Regions from separate parts of the Exiguobacterium sp. S22-S28 genome, predicted to be linked through region 3. Evidence: riboswitches for the same ligand, from Rfam matches in the RefSeq annotation. Region 3 holds a riboswitch; each other region holds the start of a gene.

The links. A riboswitch is a leader RNA that binds a small molecule or an ion and turns the genes downstream of it on or off. The one in region 3 is predicted to bind S-adenosylmethionine.
Positions count from the first base shown of each region.
Region 1: it holds a riboswitch for S-adenosylmethionine, as region 3 does, so the genes downstream of both, ACHA8N_RS14565 (Na+/H+ antiporter NhaC family protein) here and metK (methionine adenosyltransferase) in region 3, are expected to answer to the same signal.
Region 2: it holds a riboswitch for S-adenosylmethionine, as region 3 does, so the genes downstream of both, mtnK (S-methyl-5-thioribose kinase) here and metK (methionine adenosyltransferase) in region 3, are expected to answer to the same signal.

Region 1 covers NZ_JBHFFC010000031.1:12,165-19,000, forward strand. Annotated here, with positions in the region: gene ACHA8N_RS14545 (YwpF family protein) at 85-570, shown strand; gene ACHA8N_RS14550 (histidine phosphatase family protein) at 567-1,157, opposite strand; gene ACHA8N_RS14555 (alpha/beta hydrolase) at 1,210-2,169, opposite strand; gene ACHA8N_RS14560 (metal ABC transporter solute-binding protein, Zn/Mn family) at 2,344-3,345, shown strand; SAM riboswitch class I at 3,414-3,517, shown strand; gene ACHA8N_RS14565 (Na+/H+ antiporter NhaC family protein) at 3,596-4,903, shown strand; gene ACHA8N_RS14570 (hypothetical protein) at 4,950-5,150, opposite strand; gene tnpB (IS200/IS605 family element RNA-guided endonuclease TnpB) at 5,254-6,426, opposite strand; gene ACHA8N_RS14580 (aldo/keto reductase) at 6,663-6,836, shown strand, end outside.
Region 2 covers NZ_JBHFFC010000014.1:11,658-18,493, reverse strand. Annotated here, with positions in the region: gene ACHA8N_RS03345 (methylthioribulose 1-phosphate dehydratase) at 1-149, opposite strand, end outside; gene ACHA8N_RS03340 (2-hydroxy-3-keto-5-methylthiopentenyl-1-phosphate phosphatase) at 146-805, opposite strand; gene ACHA8N_RS03335 (2,3-diketo-5-methylthiopentyl-1-phosphate enolase) at 802-1,992, opposite strand; SAM riboswitch class I at 2,073-2,174, opposite strand; SAM riboswitch class I at 2,383-2,485, shown strand; gene mtnK (S-methyl-5-thioribose kinase) at 2,564-3,733, shown strand; gene mtnA (S-methyl-5-thioribose-1-phosphate isomerase) at 3,730-4,776, shown strand; gene ACHA8N_RS03320 (sugar ABC transporter substrate-binding protein) at 4,796-5,878, shown strand; gene ACHA8N_RS03315 (sugar ABC transporter ATP-binding protein) at 5,875-6,836, shown strand, end outside.
Region 3 covers NZ_JBHFFC010000030.1:784-7,619, reverse strand. Annotated here, with positions in the region: gene ACHA8N_RS12935 (glucose-6-phosphate isomerase) at 1-108, shown strand, start outside; gene ytkD (RNA deprotection pyrophosphohydrolase) at 239-712, shown strand; gene ACHA8N_RS12925 (alpha/beta hydrolase family protein) at 684-1,424, shown strand; gene ACHA8N_RS12920 (EAL and HDOD domain-containing protein) at 1,589-2,842, shown strand; gene pckA (phosphoenolpyruvate carboxykinase (ATP)) at 2,904-4,472, opposite strand; SAM riboswitch class I at 4,705-4,831, shown strand; gene metK (methionine adenosyltransferase) at 4,959-6,167, shown strand; gene ACHA8N_RS12905 (GNAT family N-acetyltransferase) at 6,306-6,794, shown strand.

The DNA.
Region 1 (6,836 bases), on a different contig from region 3:
ATCCTCGTTAAAACTTTCCCATCATCTGTATCGTCACGTTATACTGAAGAAAACCTGCGTACATTCAAGCAAGGAGGAGTTTTCGTGAAAACCTTTAAACTGTGCACACTACGTATCTTGATGGACGAATCCGGCCGGGATACAACGATTCCGGTCACGATCAAAGACGGATTAACTGTCAGCACCGATCAGACAGCCCAGTGGGTGGCTGAAATCGTCGTCTTAAAGCACGATCAACCAATCATCGATGAACTGTTTGCAAAAAATTTACGGGCCTTGATTGAAATCACAATTTCCCGACCGGACAACGATCCCGCTGCTATGATCGTCACACCACTCGAATGTACACCGTTAAACGAAGGCACCTCTTATTTGTTCACCGGAAAAATGGTGATGATGAAAAATGACTTATCCGAATCGATCTTACGGGAAGTCGTCGAAGACCATTTCACAGGGGAAGCGTTGATTCAGGAATATAAAGACCGCCGTTCCAAACGCGGTGCCCATATTACAAGCATCGCCAAAGAAACGTTTAAACAGTACTTACAAGAAAATCCGAAAATCAGTTAAGGACGTTTCGTCCAGTCCAGGATGTGGTCCGCGACATTGATTTGGTCGATTTCATACCGGTCGGAAAAACGAATATAGTTGGCACATGCATTTTTAAGCGGTGTCCGGTAACTGAATGTGTCATCAATCGAGGATAAAGCGGCTTTGATCGTATGCGAATGACAGACGATCAACAGACGTTTTCCTCGATGTTTTTGTGTCAACTCTTCGACAGCTGCGAAGACTCGTGCCTGAATTTCCTGTTCCGTCTCAAGACCCGGGACACGGTCCGTATCATTCGCCTGGACAGCTTCATAAATTCCGGCGATCGGCTTGCCCGATGCCAAACCAAATTCGCGCTCGACCAACCGGTCATCCGTTTCCGTCACCTCAAGCCCTACGGCACGGCCGATGATTTCCGCCGTTTCGACCGCCCGGGACAACGGGCTGGAAATCAAGACATCCCATTTCTCCTGTGCGAGATACGTGGCACTCAAGCCGGCTTGCCACCGCCCTGTTTCGTTCAGCGGAATATCTTCCCGCCCCTGAATCCGTTCGTTTAAATTCCAATCAGTCTGACCATGGCGCACTAAACAAATTTCTGTCATCTCATTGTCTCCTTCAAAAAGAAATATGACTGATTGTATCATGTTTCTTTACTTAGTGAAGAGGCTCACGAGGTGGCAAGACAAGGACTTGACAGCTGAAGGCTTCAATCCGATCGAGCAACCGTTCAATTTTGAGCGGATTTTCCGTCTGCGCAAAGCTGGCCAATGAATGGGTTCCGTTCGGAAACGAAAACAACCGGACATCCGCCCCGACATCGGCTCCTTTTTCAATGAAGTGCAGCGCTTGCGTAAAGGGAACAATCGGATCTTTTTTCCCGTGCAACAGCATAATCGGTGGTGAATCGGCGGTCAAATGGGTTGCAGGTGAGACACGTGTCATGAGTGCGCGCCATTCCTCCCGTCCTCCCCCATAAAATTTGATGTGGGCGATCCAAGTTTGAATGAACTTAAATAATAAGAAGTTCGTTGGTGGATACAAGGCGATGACGCCGCTGATCAGCGGGAGTTGTTCCGCTTTTCGGTCACCGATGAACTCCATCGGCGCAAGGGCGGTCGTCAACATCAACGCCGCACCGGCCGAATCCCCCCAAAGGACCATTCGTCCCCGCGCAATCCGCAGATTATCTGCTTCCTGATTTAAAAAACAGAGGGCGTCGCGTACGTCTTCCAAATTATCCGGAAAATAGCTGCCGTCTTCAAACAGTCGGTAATCGATACTGCAAACAGCGATGCCAAGCTCTAACAAACGGTCGACGATCGGGGCAAAACAAAAGAGATCATCACGCCCTCCTCTGACAAATGCTCCACCATGTGCATAAATCGCCACCGGAAACGGTCCTTCACCGACCGGATAATACAGATCCAGTTTGAGCTCCTTCTCGCCGATCGTTTTATACAAAACGGTCCGTGGAGCCAGTTGGGTTTCCGCAAGCGGAAGCGCCGGTTCCGTCCACCGTAAAAGAGCACCGTAATTGTTCCAAATACTCGCACCGGCAGCGGCCGTCGTCAAAAGGGCAGCCCCTCCCATCAACCATGCTGTTTCCCGTCTCACCTCATCACCTCCGGGCATCCTCGCGATTTTTAATCTCATTAGTCTTTTACCCCATTTTTTTAGAAGTCGAACTTCTTCCCGCTCTTGTGCTTGACGCTTTGTTTTGGATTCGTTATAGTGAAAAGGTTCAAATCGGAATAATTACGTTTTAATACTTCTTGGAGGTTTACACATATGAAAAAGTTAATTCCCGCTTTAACGGTCGCTTTCGCCAGCGCCACTTTCCTCGCTGCCTGCGGATCAGCTGATTCAGGTTCGAATCAAGACGCGGCCGACCAAAAACTCAATGTCTATACATCGACGTTCGCCACAGCGGCGATTGCCAAAGAAATCGGCGGCGCTGATGTTGATGTCAAGATGATCGTTCCTCCGGGTGCCGATCCCCATTCGTATGAGCCGACCTCAAAACAACTGACAGAAATCGCACAAGGTGATCTGTTCCTCTTGACCGGAACCACACTTGAGCCGTATTCAGAAAAAATTAAAGCCAGTCTCAAAGGGAACGATGTCCGGTTCATCGAGACAAGCAAAGGCATCGATTTGCTTGAAGCGAGTGCTACGGTGCATGTTCACGGAGAGTCAGACGCACACGACGAAGAGCATGCTCATGAAGACGAGCACACAGAAGACGAGCACGCAGAAGAAGGACACGATCACGGCAAGTACGATCCGCACGTCTGGCTTGATCCGAACAATGCCAAATTGATGGCCCAATCGATTTCGACGGCGTTGGCAAAAGAAGTGCCGGACAAAAAAGCGACGTTCGAAAAGAAACTCGCTGAATTTAATACGCAGGCAGATGAGCTCGATCAAAACTTGCAGCAAGCTGTTGCTGACGGATCCAAAAAAGAACTGCTCGTGACACATGCCGCTTACGGGTATTTAGCGGAACGATACGGTTTTTCTCAACTGCCGATCGCCGGCATCTCTCCGTCTGACGAGCCTTCGCAAAAACAACTGGCTGCCCTCGTCAAAGAAGCCAAGCTGCACGATTTGAAATATATTGCATTTGAAGAGACGGTTTCCCCAAAAGTCGCACGGGTCATCCAACAAGAAATCGGGGCCGAAGCGATCACGATTCATAACTTGGAATCGGTCACAAAAGAACAACAGGACGCTTCTTATTTTGACTTGATGAATGAAAATGTCACGACACTCAAAAAAGCACTGCAGTGAAGTAGTGTTGACATGCATTAAAAGATACGTTACGGTAGAAAACGTATTTCAGACAATTAAATGACTTCTTTTTATCGCGAGAGACGGAGGGACTGGCCCAATGATGTTTCGGCAGCGGACGATTGAATCGTACTGTGCCAAATCCAGCAAGCTACGGCTTGAGAGATAAGAAGAGCGTCTTTTTCAGTAAAGACCTCCTTCTTTCTTGCGAAGGAGTCTTTTTTTGTACATGCAGAAATGGAGTGATTTTATGAACGAGACGATTACACCAAACAAGTGGGCCCTTCTACCATTACTGGTCTTTTTGGTTCTCTTTATCGGTGCCGGCATCTTTTATGACGACTTTTATAAGTTCCCGATTCTGATTGCCGCATTGATTGCCTTGATTTTTGCTGCCGTGACGACCAAGGGCAGTATCAATCAAACCGTTGAACGGATTGCGACGGGTGCCGGAAACCCGGACATCATGATCATGGTCTTTATTTTCTTACTTGCCGGTGCGTTTTCTGGAACAGCGGATGCGATCGGCGCCATCGAAGCAACCGTCAACGCTTCGCTGACATTTTTACCGCCTTCCCTCTTGATGAGCGGATTGTTCATCATCGCTGCCTTCATCTCGATGGCGATGGGAACTTCAACCGGTACGATTGCGGCACTCGCCCCGATCGCGCTTGGTATTCATGAAGCGACTGGGGTCAATGTTGCCATCGCAGCTGCCGCCGTCGTTGGGGGCGCAATGTTCGGGGACAACTTGTCGTTCATTTCTGATACGACGATCGCAGCGGTCCGGACGCAAAAAACTAACATGCGTGATAAATTCAGAACGAACTTCTTGATTGTTCTTCCGGCAGCCATCCTGACGATCATCATCTTGGCATTTGTCTCGGGTACAGGAGATGTCGTCGACGCGAAGACCTTCGAGTTTTATAAATTGATCCCGTATCTGTCGGTCATCGTCTTGGCCCTGTTCGGTGTCAATGTCATTCTCGTCTTGATCGGCGGAACCGCCTTGACAGGAATCATCGGTATGCTCGACGGCAGCTTTGGTTTAAGCGGCTTCGTGCTGTCAATGTCTGAAGGATTGATGGGCATGGCGGAAATTTCGATTTTGACATTACTGATGGGTGGTCTTGTCAGCCTGATCACCTTTAACGGTGGCATCGCTTTTCTGAAAGAAACTTTAACGCGACGAATCTCACAACGCCGCGGTGCTGAGTTCAGTATGGCAGCACTCGTCAGTGCGACAAATCTCGCAACAGCGAATAATACGATTTCGATTCTCGTGGCCGGTCCACTCGCAGCCGAAATCGCCGATACGTATGATATTGATCGGAAGAAATCAGCCAGTATTCTCGATATCTTCTCATGCGGCATCCAGGGAGTCATCCCGTACGGTGCCCAGTTGCTGATTGCAGCGGAGTTGACGAAAACGGCTTCTCCCGAGCTGATTCCGTATCTGTTTTATCCGTTTTTATTGTTCGTGTGTGGATCCCTTGCGATCCTTTTCGGATTCCCGCGCCGTAAAACCGCTGCTGTCCGCAAAGAAAATATTTCGTAAAACAAATAAGTCCGGCCGCCTGCAGCGCGACCGGACTTATTTGTCTTCATTTTTTCTGATTCCGACGGTTCAAGATGAAATATGCGATCGCCGGAAGCGGAAACTGGACCAGTCCTGCTCCGCCCCAAACCCACGGATTACGACCTGTTTTTTTAGCATCGCGAAAAAGTAACACGGCTTGGCTAGTCAGCAGTATCGTAATACCAACCCAGATTCCTTTTGGCAACTGTTTGACGGATTGTGCCATGATTTCTCCCCTCGCTTCTTGTGACACTTTGAACTACCCCCACCTACGCCTTGCTTAGAGGTGGGGGATTCCTGAGTTATCCGACCGGACGGTCGAAACCTGATCAGGCTAGCCCCGTCGTCCCGACGGTTGAAGAAGCCAAGATGCGTTCAGCTTCTCGCTTAAGATTCAGTCCTGCGTTCACATCACGGTCGTGGTGGATCCCGCAATTCGGGCATGTCCATTCACGCAAGCCAAGATGCTTCACGTCTTTGTGTTGATGTCCGCAACTGGAGCACAGTTGGCTGGAAGCAAAGGTCTTCCCGACCTTCACGACGGTCTTCCCGCACCAGTCCGCCTTATATTCGAGCATACGGAAGAACGTCGACCAACTGACGTCCGAGATGGACTTGCTCAACTTGCGGTTCTTCTGCATGTTCTTCACTTGCAAGGTCTCGACGCCGATGACGTCGTGGTTTTTGACGATCTCGGTCGATACTTTGTGCAGGAAATCGGTTCGCTTGTTGGCAATCTTCTCGTGGATGCGGGCGACATTTCGCTTCTGCTTCTGGTAGTTCTTTGCCTCGACAAGTTTCACTTTCTTGTCCAAGGCCATGCGCTGACGTCGAGAGAGCTTGCGTTGCTCTCTTGCCAGCTTCTTCTCGAGCGAACGGAAGTAGCGGTCGTTTTGGTAGACCATGCCGTCCGACAAGATGGCAAAGTTCTTCAACCCGACATCGACGCCGATGGATGAACCAGTCTTCGGCCGTTCGTGGATCTCCTGCTCGACGAGCAGGGAGACGAAGTATTTTCCTGAAGCGTTACGCCGGATGGTTGCGTTCAAGATTCGTCCTGCTACCTGCCTCGAGTTAGCGAAACGCACCCACTTCAGCCTAGGAAGTTTGAGCTTGCTGCCGACGATTGAAACTTCGGGAAGTTGGTTCTTCTTCTCGATATTGGTCTTGTAGGATTGGACGGGATGGCGCTTCGATTTGAATCGAGGCCGTTCGTTCTGCTTCTTGAAGAAGCGGTCATACGCATCGGTCAGGTGTTTGACACTCGATTGAAGCGAATGGCTATCGACTTCTTTCAGCCAGTCGAACTCTTGCTTCAGCATCGGGATTTCTTTTGAACAAGAACCGTAAGACAGTCCTTTGCCTGTCGCTTTATACGTCTCATCCCACTTCGCTAAGAAGTAGTTGAAGACGAAGCGCGAACAACCCATGGTCTTCGCGATCAGGATTTCCTGCTCTTTTGTCGGGTATATCCTGAATTTGTAGGCCTTATGCTTCAACATGATTTTCACCTCCTTGAAAGGTTTATACCCGAAAGGGAGGGGGGCGATTCACCTCCCACTTTCACTTCGTTTAGAAGTGGGAGTACTCTCGCCTAATTTTGATAGAGATACCCGCATCTCTTTACACTCTAACCGCTTACTTCCTCCTTGAGCATCGAAACGGACGTAGTTGTCCGTTCATGCTAAACTAAACGAGCAATTCCATATTCTAGTTTCATTGAAGGAGGAGTATATACATGCAATACGCAAAACTTTCAAATGGTGTCACGATTCCACAGATCGGATTCGGAGTCTGGCAAGTCGACGAAGAGACGGAAGCACCGGCTGCCGTCGCAGAAGCGATTCGTGTCGGTTACCGTCATATTGATACGGCTGCCGTTTACAAAAACGAACGTGGTGTCGCCAAAGGA
Region 2 (6,836 bases), on a different contig from region 3:
TTATCCTTCCCGCTTGCCGTCACGAGAAATTCAGTCGGTTGATCGGCTGTCCGGATGGCGAGATTGCCGCTTGTGCCGGGGAACCAGTCGCGTGCTGCAAGTTCCTGTTTGACGGCACGTAATTCTTCGTATCGTTTTAAGAAGGTCATGTGTACACCACCTTTGTCTGGAGATGATTCAAGATGTCATGAAAGTTTTCAAACGGTGTATACGGGATGCCGTGCTGTTCACACAGTGTGATCAGATAATCCCGTGCATAAACGTGATCCGCCTGCTTGGCCAGTTCAAAATCCGTCACAGAGTCGCCGATCGCGATGATCGTATCACCGTCCTGCTTCAGCTTCCGGGCGATCGAGGTTTTGCAACAGCCGCATTGATTTGTACAGGCTGCGTCGCAGGCATGCGGCCATTCGATTCGAACCGTCTCCTGGCTGAAGTCACTGCCGTTGCAATAAATCGCTTCGTCCGTCAGTACATCCGCAAGAATCGGCTGGACAAAAAAGTCGATCCCGCCGCTGACGATGGAAAAGTCAATCTCGTTTGATTTGGCAAAGGCGAGTAAGGTGTCGAAGCCGGGACGGATGACCGCCCGTTTCGTCAAGAAATCAATGTAGTCTTGTTTTTGACTGGACGGAAGCAGCTGAAACATCTGTCCGACGCCGGACTGGATCGAGAGCGACCGGTCGAGCACACCTCGTTTTAACGGTTCAAATTTTTCCGGCGGAGCGAACTCCTGCATCAAGGCGATGATATTATCGTGCTCCGTTACCGTGCCGTCAAAGTCACATAAAATCCGGATCGTCATTTCGTAATCCCCCAAGCATCGAGGGCGACACGTAATTCCTCGTGCCGGTGGGCGGCACTTGTCAGTGATTCACCGGCCAGTGCTGCGTCGAGTGCCTGGCGGAAAGCGGTGACTCCGGCCGCAGCGCCTTGCGGATGACCGTGGACACCGCCACCGGCATTGATGACGGAATCGACGCCGAAATCACGAACAAGCTGGGCGACGAGACCCGGGTGGATTCCGGCGGACGGGACCGGGAGAATCGTTTTGGTCTCACCGATTCGGGTCGCTTCGACGGCAATCCCGCGAGCCAAGTCTTTGGCGAGGGCGACATTCCCGTACGGCGACGGGAACAACGTCAAATCGGCACCGGCAATCCGCGGCAACGTTCCGAGCAGGACCGGGGCGGCAATTCCGTACTCGGGACTGGCGATTAAGGCACCGCTCAACGCCGGGTGATTAAAGATCGGGACCGGGATTTCCGGATCGGCTGCCAGTTCCCGCAAGACGTCGAGTCCGTATGTAAACGTGTTGAGCAGGAGGGCTGTCGCTCCGGCTTCGACCAGTTGTTTCGCCTGTTCTTTCAAGCGGAAGACCGGCCCACTCAACGTAATCGCATAAAGGGCCCGTTTACCGGTCCGTTCATAATGCGCATCGAGGACTTCCCGTCCGATGCGCGCCCGGTCGATGGACGGTGTCAGCGGATTGTCGTATAAAATCTCGTCATCCTTGACGAGATCAATCCCGCCGGCAAGCTGGGCTTCGAGTTGTTCCCGTAAAAAAACGAGGTCCCGTCCGATGACACCTTTAAAGATGCTCATCAACAGAGGACGGTCATGGACTTGGATCAATTGGCGGACGCCCTCGATGCCGAATTTAGCACCGGGAAAATCCGGTGTGAACGTAGCGGGAAGTTGGAGATCCGTCAGTTTGATTTGACCGTCGAGCGACAGCTTACCGAAGACGGTCGTCAAAATCGCCGAAAAGTCCCGTGAGACGTTGTGTTCCGGATAACGGATCGTGACATACCCTTTTCCGTCGTGTTCTTCCGTATGGACGACTTGTCCTTTAAAGGATTCAAGCTGTTGTTGTTCCAAATGATTCAAATCGGTCCATGAGCCGACCGTCAGACCGAGGGCGATTTGCTCTGCCCGTTTTGGTAACTGATCGGTCACGCCGAGTTGGTAAGTTGCGGTAATGTACGCCATGATCGTCGTCTCTCCCTTGTTAAAAAATACAAAAATGGTCCCTCGTCAATGACAAGAGACCATGAAAAATTGCGCGTGGACTCTTATCTGTCAGCGTATTAGCTGCAAGAATTAGCACCGTGCCAAGTGGTCGGTTGCTGCGACATCGTAGGGCTTGTCCCTCCGTCTGCTCTTGATAAGAATTGGATGAAATTGTGAAATCTAATTGCAATTTTTACACGAGAATGGTTACTTGTCAAACTATATTTTGAAAATTTATTTTTTTGAAAATACTTCTTCTATAGACGGTAGCATTTTTGCATCCATTTCACTAAAAATTGGAATTGACAGAGGGTGGTCGGCGCACGTAGTATTCAAATCAACATCAAACCACACGACAACTACATATGACTCTTATCGTGAGTTGGCAGAGGGAATTGGCCCGAAGACGCCGCAGCAACCGACCATCCGGCACGGTGCTACATCCAACAGACATTCGTCTGAGAGATAAGAGGACGGAGTATTCTACTGCGCCTCTTTTCTTTGACGAAAAGGGGCGTTTTTTCGTGTGATCATCAAGGGGGAAACTAGAATGGGATATCAAGCATTTACAGTACAGGACGCCATCGAACGGGTCCGGACACTCGGTCTGATCGGTAATGAACCGGTGACAGCAGAAGAAATCGGCGACGGCAATTTAAACCTTGTTTTTCGGATTCATGCGGGGAACCAGCAGCTGATTTTAAAACAAGCGTTACCGTATGCGAAGGTCGTCGGTGAAAGCTGGCCGCTGTCGCTCGAACGGGCATGGATCGAACAGTCAGCGTTAAAAGAATTTGCGAAAGTTGCGATTCCGTTTGTCCCGCGTGTGTACCATGCGAGCAAAGAAGAAGCCTTCACGGTGATGGAAGACTTGTCTCATCTGACAATCGTCCGGGCTGGATTGCTTGAGGGAGAAAAGTATCCGTTGCTCGCGGAGCACATCGGTTCGTATTTGGCCCGGACACTGTTTTATACGTCGGATTTTGCCCTCGGACCGGTCGCGAAAAAACAGATCGCCCGTCAGTACTACAATCCGGATCTGTGCGACATCACGGAGAAACTGATTTTCACGGACCCGTTTTATGACGCGGAAACAAATGCGATTGAAGCGGGACTGGAAGCGGAAGTCGACCGGGTCTGGAACGACGCGGAGCTGAGACGGGAAGTCGCGAAGCTCGAAGCACTGTTCATCACGAAAGGTGACGCCTTGCTGCACGGCGACTTACATACAGGCAGCATCTTCGCCTCGGCGGAAGAAACCAAAGTCATCGATCCCGAGTTCGCGTTTTACGGACCGTTTGGGTTTGATGTCGGTCAGTTCATCGCCCATCTGTTTTTTGCCGCTTATCCGGACTATGACCGGTTGCGCGACGAACGGATCAAGGACATCGATACGTTTTGGCTGACGTTTGCGTCGACGTTCAAGGCGTTGTGGGAGCGGGAAGCGGTGGAGCCGTTCCGTTCAGCGGACGGTCTCGTCGAGGATGTTCTCAGTACGATTTTACAAGACGCGCTTGGATTTGCCGGATGCGAGTTGATTCGCCGGACGATCGGACTGGCACCGGTCGCGGACTTGGAACAGATTACCGATCTGACCGTTCGTCTCGAACGAAAACGTCATGCGTTACGCCTCGGTGCTGCGTTGATCAAACGCCGGACGGAATGCAAGACGTTTACGGATCTGCGGAACTTTGACGTAACGGAGGAACTCAGCCGATGAGTCAATTCGTTCAGAGCATCATCTATGAAAACGGGACGGTGACGATCTTGGACCAAACCCGTCTCCCGGAAGAAGAACGGTATGAAGTCATTCACGATTTGGCGCAGGCGATTGAAGCGATCAAACAACTACGTGTCCGGGGGGCGCCGGCGATCAGTTTATTCGGTGGTTTCGTCCTCGTGCAGGAAGCGTTTCGGACGACAGGATCGCTTGACGAAGTGAAACAGGAACTGTTGACGGTGTCGGCACAATTACTGGCCACCCGGCCGACCGCCGTCAATTTGCGGAACGTGCTCGACGAACTGAATCAGCTCATCGTTTCGGCAAAGACGCTTGCAGAACTGCCGAAACGTCTGGAACAAAAAGCGGTGGCGCTTTACGAAGCGGATGCCAAGACGTCACGGCAAATCGGTGTGCATGCCATGGAGTTGTTTCAGGCAAATGACCGGGTGTTGACGATTTGTAATGCCGGATCGATTGCGACAGCGGCTTACGGAACGGCACTGGCCCCGTTTTATCTCGCGAAGGAGCAAGGCATTCCGTTATCCGTCTATGCGTCGGAAACACGGCCTTTGTTGCAGGGGGCACGTTTGACGACATGGGAGTTGCAACGGGCAGGGATTGACGTCACCTTGATCACGGACAATATGGTCGCGCATACGATCAAGGAAAAGCAGATCACTGCCATCATCGTCGGAGCGGACCGGATTACCCGAAACGGCGATACGGCCAATAAAATCGGGACGTTCCAGCTGGCGTTACTCGCACGTGCCTTCGGAATTCCATTTTACGTCGCCGCACCGCTGTCGACGTTTGACTTAACGAGTTTATCAGGCGACGAGATTGAGATCGAAGAACGGTCAGCGACGGAAGTGACGCAGTTTGCCGGACAGGTGACGGCGCCTGCGGGTGTACCGGTCTTTAATCCGGCATTTGACGTGACACCGCACGAACTTATCACCGCTATCATCACGGAACTGGGCGTCATCGAACGACCGAGCGTGGAAACAATCGAACAGACGGTAGGACAACAGACCATTTAAACAGACAGGGGAGATCCAGATGAAAAAATTAGCATTTGCTGTACTTGCACCGGCGGTCTTGCTGGCTGCTTGCGCCAATAGCGAAGCGACACCGACGAAAAAAATCAGCGGTGTCCCGGAAAGTGTCCAAGGAGACATTAAGATTGCCGTCATCCGCAACCTCGCATCCGATGATCATACGAAACAATTTTTGGACGGTGCCCGGTCAGAAGGGGAAGCGCTTGGTTTTAAGGTCAACACGTTCATCTCCGAAGGCAATGACGTCAAGTTCAAGGAACTGGTGGCACAAGCCGTTCAGCAGGATTATGACGGACTGATCATCTCGCACGGAAAAGAAGATTATGCCTATGACATGATCAAGCCGGCAATCGACAAAGGGATTAAGGTCGTGACGTTTGATACGGTGACGAAGAAAAAAGACCAGACGTTAAAAGGCATCACAGAGACATTCCAAGATGATCACAAACTGGCGCAACTCTCACTCGATGAAGTGACAAAAGTGAAGGACGACAAGCCGGTCCGGGTCATCAAGTTATGGTTTGGCCCTGGATTTGCACCGCTGGACCGTCGGCAGGAAATCTATAAGACGTACGAAGCCGATGGCAAAATCAAGACGCTTGAAACGGTTGGACCAACGAACTTCCAGGATGTCCAAGGCGATATTGCGACGAAGATGAACGCGATTCTCGCCAAATATCCGAAAGGAAGCATCGATGCCGTCTGGGGAGCGTGGGATGAAGTCGCCAAAGGCGCCTATAAATCCTTAAAAGATAACAAACGTCAGGAAATCCCTTTGATTTCAATCGATGTCTCGAACCAAGACATCAACTTGATGCGTGAGAAAGGCAGCAACTGGGTGTCGACGAGTGCCGTCGATCCCCACTTGATCGGACAGACGGACATGCGTCTGCTGGCGAAAAAACTGGCCGGCGAAAAAACACCGGACAGCTTTGATCTGGATGCTAAATTAGTCGAGCAAAAGGCGCTCAAAGCAGATACGACGATGTACAATCTCGATACGATCATCAAAGGCTGGAGCACATCCGAGAAATTCAACGAACCTTGGATGGAAAAACTGCGGAAAGCGAACGCTTCGAAATGACACAGTCCGATGTGACCAACCGGCTCGAGATGCGTGGGATCTCAATTGAATTTCCGGGTGTCAAAGCGCTGGATGAGGTTGATTTTTCCGTGCGCCGCGGGGAAATCCATGCGCTCGTCGGAGCGAACGGAGCCGGTAAGTCGACGCTGATGAAAGTATTGGCGGGAGCGCATACGTCGTATGACGGGACGATTTCGTTTGAAGGCGTGCCGTTGACGATCGATTCGCCGCGTGCCGCCAAACAGGCGGGGATTGAAATCGTTTACCAAGAGGTCGATACGGCACTGATTTCGTACTTGACGGTCGCAGAAAACATTTGTCTCGATTTGTTGACGAACGGACAGCTCAAAGGGGTCATCCGTCAACGCCGTTTTGAACAGATTGCATTGGAGGCGCTCGGGAAACTCCAGTCTTCCATCGATGTCCGGCAACGGGTCAGTGAACTGCGCCTTGCCGACAAGCAGTTGGTTTTGATCGCCCGGGCACTCGTCCAAGACAGCCGTTTTTTAATCTTGGATGAACCGACGGCTCCGCTCAGTCAACGGGAGACGGAACACCTGTTTCGGGTCATCAAGGAACTGGCGACACGTGAACAATTGGGCGTGATTTTCATCTCGCACCGCCTTCAGGAGTTGTTTACGATCTGTGAGTCGATTTCCGTCATGCGTGACGGAAAACTGGTCGCCCGCCAAGCACTGGTCGGACAAACAAAAGAGACGATCGTGGAACAGATGCTCGGAAGACGTTTGCAGCAGACAAACCGGCAAACAAGGCCCGTTGGACAAGCGCTGCTCGAACTCGATCAAGTATCGGTCACGGGACAGCTGGATCAGCTGTCCTTGACGGTCCGTGCAGGTGAAGTGATTGGAATTGCCGGACTTGTCGGAGCGGGAAAAACCGAGCTCTGTAAGACGATTTTTGGGGCGATTCCGACTGCGGCAGGACAGATTCGAGTAGC
Region 3 (6,836 bases):
CCATTTGATCAGCCGGGTGTTGAAGCGTACAAGAAAAACATGTTTGCCTTACTCGGTAAACCTGGATTTGAAGCAGAAAAAGCAGAGCTTGAAGCTCGCTTGAAATAAGAACCCAGACATCTCTCGATTCAGAGGGATGTCTTTTTTGTCATTCTGGCAAATTCCTACGCACTTTCACTTTTAGAATGCTTTCGAAACAGGTAAAGTGAAGAGAGAAGAAGAAATGGGGTGCACGCACGTGATTACGTTTTTGGATTATTATCAAAATCGGGTCGAACTGAGTTTTGAGGACCATCCGTTCTCGGTTCATCCGCTTCATGTCTGGGTCATTGCCGTGTACGAGGGGAAATGGTTACTGACGCATCATAAACAACGGGGGTACGAATTTCCCGGGGGAAAAGTCGAACCCGGTGAAACGGCTGAAGAAGCAGCATACCGAGAAGTGATGGAAGAAACGGGTGGACAGATTGAACGCCTTCAGTACATCGGACAATATCGTGTCGAAGGACGAGGGGATACAATCATCAAGAACATCTACTTCGCCGAGATAAAATCACTTGTCCCTCACCTGGCTGTCGATGAGACGGACGGGGCATACTTATTGGACGATATCCCACCTCGTCTCGATACGAACCGCCAATACAGCTTCATGATGAAGGACCGTGTCCTTCCGGAGACTCTTCGTGTACTCGCCGAACGCCGATTGGTTTGAACTGCCGAGACAAGGTCCGTTTCGATCGTTTCGGATGTTTTATGAGACATCTGACGGTGAACGGGTGGGTGCCTATGTCATTTTTCCCGTTCAAGCGAATGGACAAGGTCTTTTGTATTTACGTGGTGGGACACGTCACATCGGGATGGTCCGACCGACACGTCTGATGCAGTTTGCGCAAGCGGGTTATTTAGTCATGGCGCCCTTTTATCGTGGAAACTTAGGCGGAACCGGTAAAGAGGACTTTGGAAATCAGGATATTTTGGACGCCATCAGTGCATTTGACTGGTTGGATCAGCGTGTGGAGCGGACGTCGGTCTTCGGCTTCTCACGCGGCGGTCAGATGGCGTTATTGCTTGCCCATCATCGCCCTGTCAAACGGACGGTTTCTTGGGCGGGGGTAACGAATCTGGTCTGGACGTATGAGGAACAACGAACGATGCAAAAGATGCTTCGACGTTTTACAGGCGGTACACCGGACCAACAGCAAAAAGCCTATCATGTTCGATCTCCCTTGTACTATAGACCACAGGGAGAGGTGTTACTGATTCACGGGTTGTATGATCAAAATGTCAAATTGCGTCATGCCACGAATTATGCCGCCCGTTATCCGAGACAGACCCACTTGAAAATCTATCAATATGCCCATCAATTTCCGGTGCATCAAAAGATGGAAGTGACGGATGACGTGATGAAATGGATGATGACGTAACAGGATTCGAAAGGTCACTTCAATGTAGGATGTTGAAGTGATTTTTTTTGATTTAGTGGAACATTGATATTATTTGAAAAACTGTTTTTTTAGAGAAAAGGATGTTTGGTATACTAGAACATATAAAATAATCCTAATTAATGGATTTTAAAGGGGAACATGAGATGGAAATCTTACTTGCACGCCAACCGATTGTTGACCGGTTAGGTTCGATCGATGCTTTCGAATTACTCTATCGTTCCGTTGAAGCTCCAGCAGTTTTTGATGGAGAACTGGCGACGATGGATGTATTGACCAATACATTGATTCATCTCGGAGTAGATCGTGTTGCGGAAGGGAAACGACTGTTTATTAATTTTACGGGAGAACTGTTGCAATCTGAGCTGATTGATCACTTAGACCCGACCCGCTTCGTTATTGAAGTGTTGGAAACCGTTCACATCGATGAAAATATGCTGTTAACACTAAAAAAGTGGAAAGAAGCAGGATTCATGTTGGCCCTCGATGATTTTGTGACCGATCTATTGCGCCATCACGGGGCGGAGTTGTTTGATTTAATTGATTTGATAAAAATCGATATTGAAGCAATCAATCCTCGTGAACAAAGTGCGATTTTACATATCTTAAAACGAAATTATCCGCATATGCGTTTTCTGGCCGAACGGGTGGAAACCCACGAAGATCATATACGCAGCTTGGAAATGGGATATGACTGGTTCCAAGGATATTTTTACGCCAAGCCGATGCTGATGAAAGGGAAGGCTGTACCCCCTCAGTTACCCGTTTTGCTGAAGATGTTGAAGTGGTTGGAGACAGATGAATACTACGATGAAGTGATCGATGAGATTGAAGGAAATCCTTATATCAGTGTTCAAGTGTTGCAATTGATCAATTCCCCTGGGATCGGTCTTCGGAACACCGTCAGTTCCGTCCGGCAAGCAATTTCCTTATTAGGCTTCTCACAATTAAAAAGTTGGATTTCGTTGATCGTCTTGCGTGAAATGAAACTCGCCAGTCCGTACCGGTGGTCAGGTGAACTATTACGTTCTTCTTTACATTGTGCAAAGTTATGTGAATTATTTGCAACGGAAACGAAGACACTGAAGGCGGAAAGTGCTTATATGATCGGTTTACTATCGCACATCGATGCATTATTGTCCGTCGATATTAGCGAAATCATCGATCAATTGCCGATTGAACCTGCATTGAAACATGTACTACAGGGGGAGGATCATCCGTTTCGGGACTGTTTGTTACTTGCAATCAGTGCAGATCGAGGCGAATTTGCACAGTTTGAGATGCTCAGCCAACGTTTTGGGATTTCGAAAAAACGTGCATACGAACTGTTAAAAGAAAGTCAAGAATGGCTGGGTCAAAAAGAAGGCCATTTACAAGAAGAAACGGATTCGATTGTCTGAGTAAACAAAAAGGTTGAGCTTCCGCTAAGGAGCTCAACCTTTTTGTGATCACCACTCCTTGTTAAACGCGAGGACCAGCTGATTTGATCGCATCCGTCGCACTGACGAAGCGGGTGAAGTTCTGCTTAAATTTATGTGCGAGAGCTGTTGCTTGCTCTGTATAAGCAGCTGAATCTGCCCACACTTTGACCGGATTGAGTAAATCGGTCGGAACACCGGGTACTTCGATTGGCATATGAAGTCCGAAAATCGGATGCTCCTCTGTCGGAATGTCCGTAAGCAGACCGTTGACAGCGGCATTGACCATCGTCCGTGTATACGCCAGCTTCATCCGGCTGCCTGTTCCGTAAGCGCCGCCGGTCCAACCCGTGTTGACGAGATAAACCGTCACGCCGTGGCGATCAATCAACTCACCGAGCATCGTCGCATATTTTTCAGGGATCAACGGTAGGAACGGTGAGCCGAAGCAGGTCGAGAACGTCGCTTCCGGTTCCGTGACACCGCGTTCTGTCCCAGCCAGTTTCGACGTGTAGCCGGACAGGAAGTGATACATGGCTTGCTCTTTTGTTAATTTACTGATGGGAGGTAACACACCGTACGCATCAGCCGTCAAGAAAACGATCGTTTTCGGATGACCGGCACGTGACGGGATGGCAATGTTATCGATGGCTGTGATCGGATAAGCCGCACGCGTATTTTCAGTCAGCGACGTATCATCATAGTCCGGAGTCCGGGTGTCATCGAGGACAACGTTCTCAAGAACGGTTCCGAAGCGGATCGCGTCAAAGATTTGTGGTTCTTTTTCGCGCGACAAGTTCACCGTCTTCGCATAGCAGCCGCCTTCGATATTGAAGACACCGTCATGAGACCAGCCGTGCTCATCGTCACCGATCAATTGACGGCTGTCGTCAGCTGACAGGGTGGTCTTACCAGTCCCTGATAGACCAAAGAATAAGGCAACATCACCGTCGTGTCCAACGTTTGCGGAGCAGTGCATCGATAATACTTCTTGTTGCGGCAACAGGTAGTTCATGACGGAGAAAATTGATTTTTTAATTTCCCCAGCATACTCCGTCCCACCAATCAAAACGATCCGGTGTTCAAATGACATCGCGATGAATGTTTCTGAGTTGGTTCCATCGACCGTAGGATCGGCTTTAAAATGTGGTGCGTAGACGACCGTAAATGGTTCAAAGGCCGCTACCTTAGGATATTCACGTAAAAACAACTGCTTCGCAAACAAATTATGCCAAGCATATTCGGTCACAACGCGCACTGGAAGGGTGAAATGTGTATCGGCACCAGCAGCAGCTTCTGTATAGTAGAGTTGATCCGCTTCGTTCATGTAACGAAGAACTTTCTGTAACAGCTGTTCGAATTTATCCGATTCCATCGGTTGATTGACGTGACCCCAATCGATGTGCATCTCACATGAGTCATCGCGGACGATGAACTTGTCTTTCGGTGAACGACCTGTAAATTTCCCCGTTTCTACAGACAAAGCACCATTTTCTGCAAGAACTCCTTCGTTGTTGCGAATCGCATGTTCGACTAGTTCGGCAACGGATAGTTGCTTGAACACATGCTCCTTCTTGAGTAGTTCTTCGATATTCAGGACCGTCATCGGCATCCTGACCCCACCTTTCCCCTACGTTGGTTTTGGCTCCATCAATAGTATGACACATTCATTATATATGACATACTAAAGATAGGGCAATCATTTTCATGCGCTGATTTCTATTTATCTGGAAACGCTTTCAGCATTAACAGTTTAACATCTCTTTCGAAATTTTTCGACTAGAAATTAAAACGTTGCTTGACAGAGTGGGCACAAGTTTATATCATGTAATTCGTAACGGATACTCTTATTCTGAGCAGGTGGAGGGAACAAGGCCCGAAGAAACCCGGCAACCGTCTTATATTAATTTCATCATTAATGTAGGAAAAGGTGCTCTCCTGAAGCGAAGTAAACACTTCGAACGATAAGAGGGTAAAGGAAGAACGCACAACCTTTCCCTGACCATTTTTGGACATGGAAAGGTTTTTTTCATTTTACCGTCCCACTCAACTAGGGGAAATGAGTACACCGTCAAATTCTTTTTTGGGAGGGTCAAACATGACAAACCTTAATCGCCGACTATTTACGTCGGAATCAGTAACTGAAGGTCACCCGGATAAAATCTGTGACCAGATTTCGGATTCAATTTTGGATGCGATTCTTGCAGCGGATCCAAACGCACGTGTTGCGGCAGAAACTTCTGTCACGACAGGACTTGTTTTAGTCGCAGGAGAAATTACGACATCGACTTACGTGGATATCCCGAAAGTCGTTCGTGAGACCATTCGCGAAATCGGCTATACACGCGCTAAATACGGTTTCGATGCAGACACATGTGCTGTATTGACTTCAATCGATGAGCAGTCAGCAGACATCGCTCTTGGTGTCGACCAGGCGCTTGAAGCACGCGAAGGAAACATGTCAGATGAAGAAATCGATGCAATCGGAGCAGGAGACCAAGGTCTGATGTTCGGTTACGCAACGAAAGAAACACCTGAACTGATGCCACTTCCGATTTCACTTTCACACAAACTGGCACGTCGTCTTGCAGAAGTCCGCAAGACAGGACAACTCGATTACCTCCGTCCGGATGGTAAAACGCAAGTTACGGTTGAATACAACGAGAACAACGAGCCTGTTCGCGTCGATACAATCGTCATCTCGACACAACATGCAGAAGAAGTAACGCTTGAGCAAATTCAAGCGGATCTGAAAGAACACGTCATCGCTCCGGTCATCCCGACGGAATACATTGACGCTGAAACAAAATTCTTCATCAACCCGACTGGTCGTTTCGTCATCGGCGGACCACAAGGTGATGCTGGATTAACAGGTCGTAAAATCATCGTTGATACGTACGGCGGTTACGCACGCCACGGCGGTGGTGCATTCTCTGGTAAAGATCCAACCAAAGTCGACCGTTCTGCTGCCTATGCAGCACGTTACGTCGCGAAAAACCTCGTCGCATCTGGTCTTGCGGAAAAAGCAGAAGTTCAACTTGCTTACGCAATCGGTGTTGCGCACCCGGTTTCAATCGCTGTCGATACGTTCGGAACAGGTAAGCTTCCAGAAGCACAACTCGTCGAATTGATCGCAGAAAACTTTGATCTTCGTCCAGCAGGCATCATCAAGATGCTTGATCTCCGCCGTCCGATTTACCGTCAGACAGCAGCATATGGTCACTTCGGTCGTACAGACATCGAATTGCCATGGGAGCAAACAGATAAAGCCGCTGCACTTGAAGAGCAGGCAAAACGTTTCGCATAATCCAAAGTTCAGGAACTCCTTTTTGAAGGAAGTTTCTGAACTTTTTTTGTTTCTCCGGAACTTTGCAGGGATACGACTGAAATTTCTAGAAAAGGGTAAAAGAACATGAGTCTGTAAAAGGAAAAGGGGGATTTCGGTATGGAGATACGCGAAGCAGTTCCTGCTGATGCAGCACGTATTCATGATATAGCGCTCACATCTTGGATGGATACGTACGAGGAGATCTATTCAGAGCGCTCGAAAGCCCATTTCGTCCAAGAAGCGTATCCACAGGAAGAAGTGGTTCGGGCGATTCGAACGGCTGAAGAAGCCCGTGGAGAATACTTTAACGTAGGACTGATTGAAGGGGAAATCGTGGGATTTATTCATGCAATCGATGTGGAAGGAACGTGGGAAATCGTCCGCTTGTATGTCCTGCCGAAATACCAACAGAACGGAATCGGGCGGCGACTGATTCGGGAACTCGAGCGCCAAGGTGCTTCTCCAATCGAAGTGTACGTCGAATCCCGTAATTATAAAGCCCGTCACTTTTTGACCGCGTATGGATTTAAGGAAATCAGCGAGACGACGGAAGAAGTGTTTGGACAGGTGGAACCTGTGACGCGGTTGCAACGTATATACGAATAAGGGAAAAGAAATCCGACTTGAGGCGGTTTTGCCGAAGTCGGA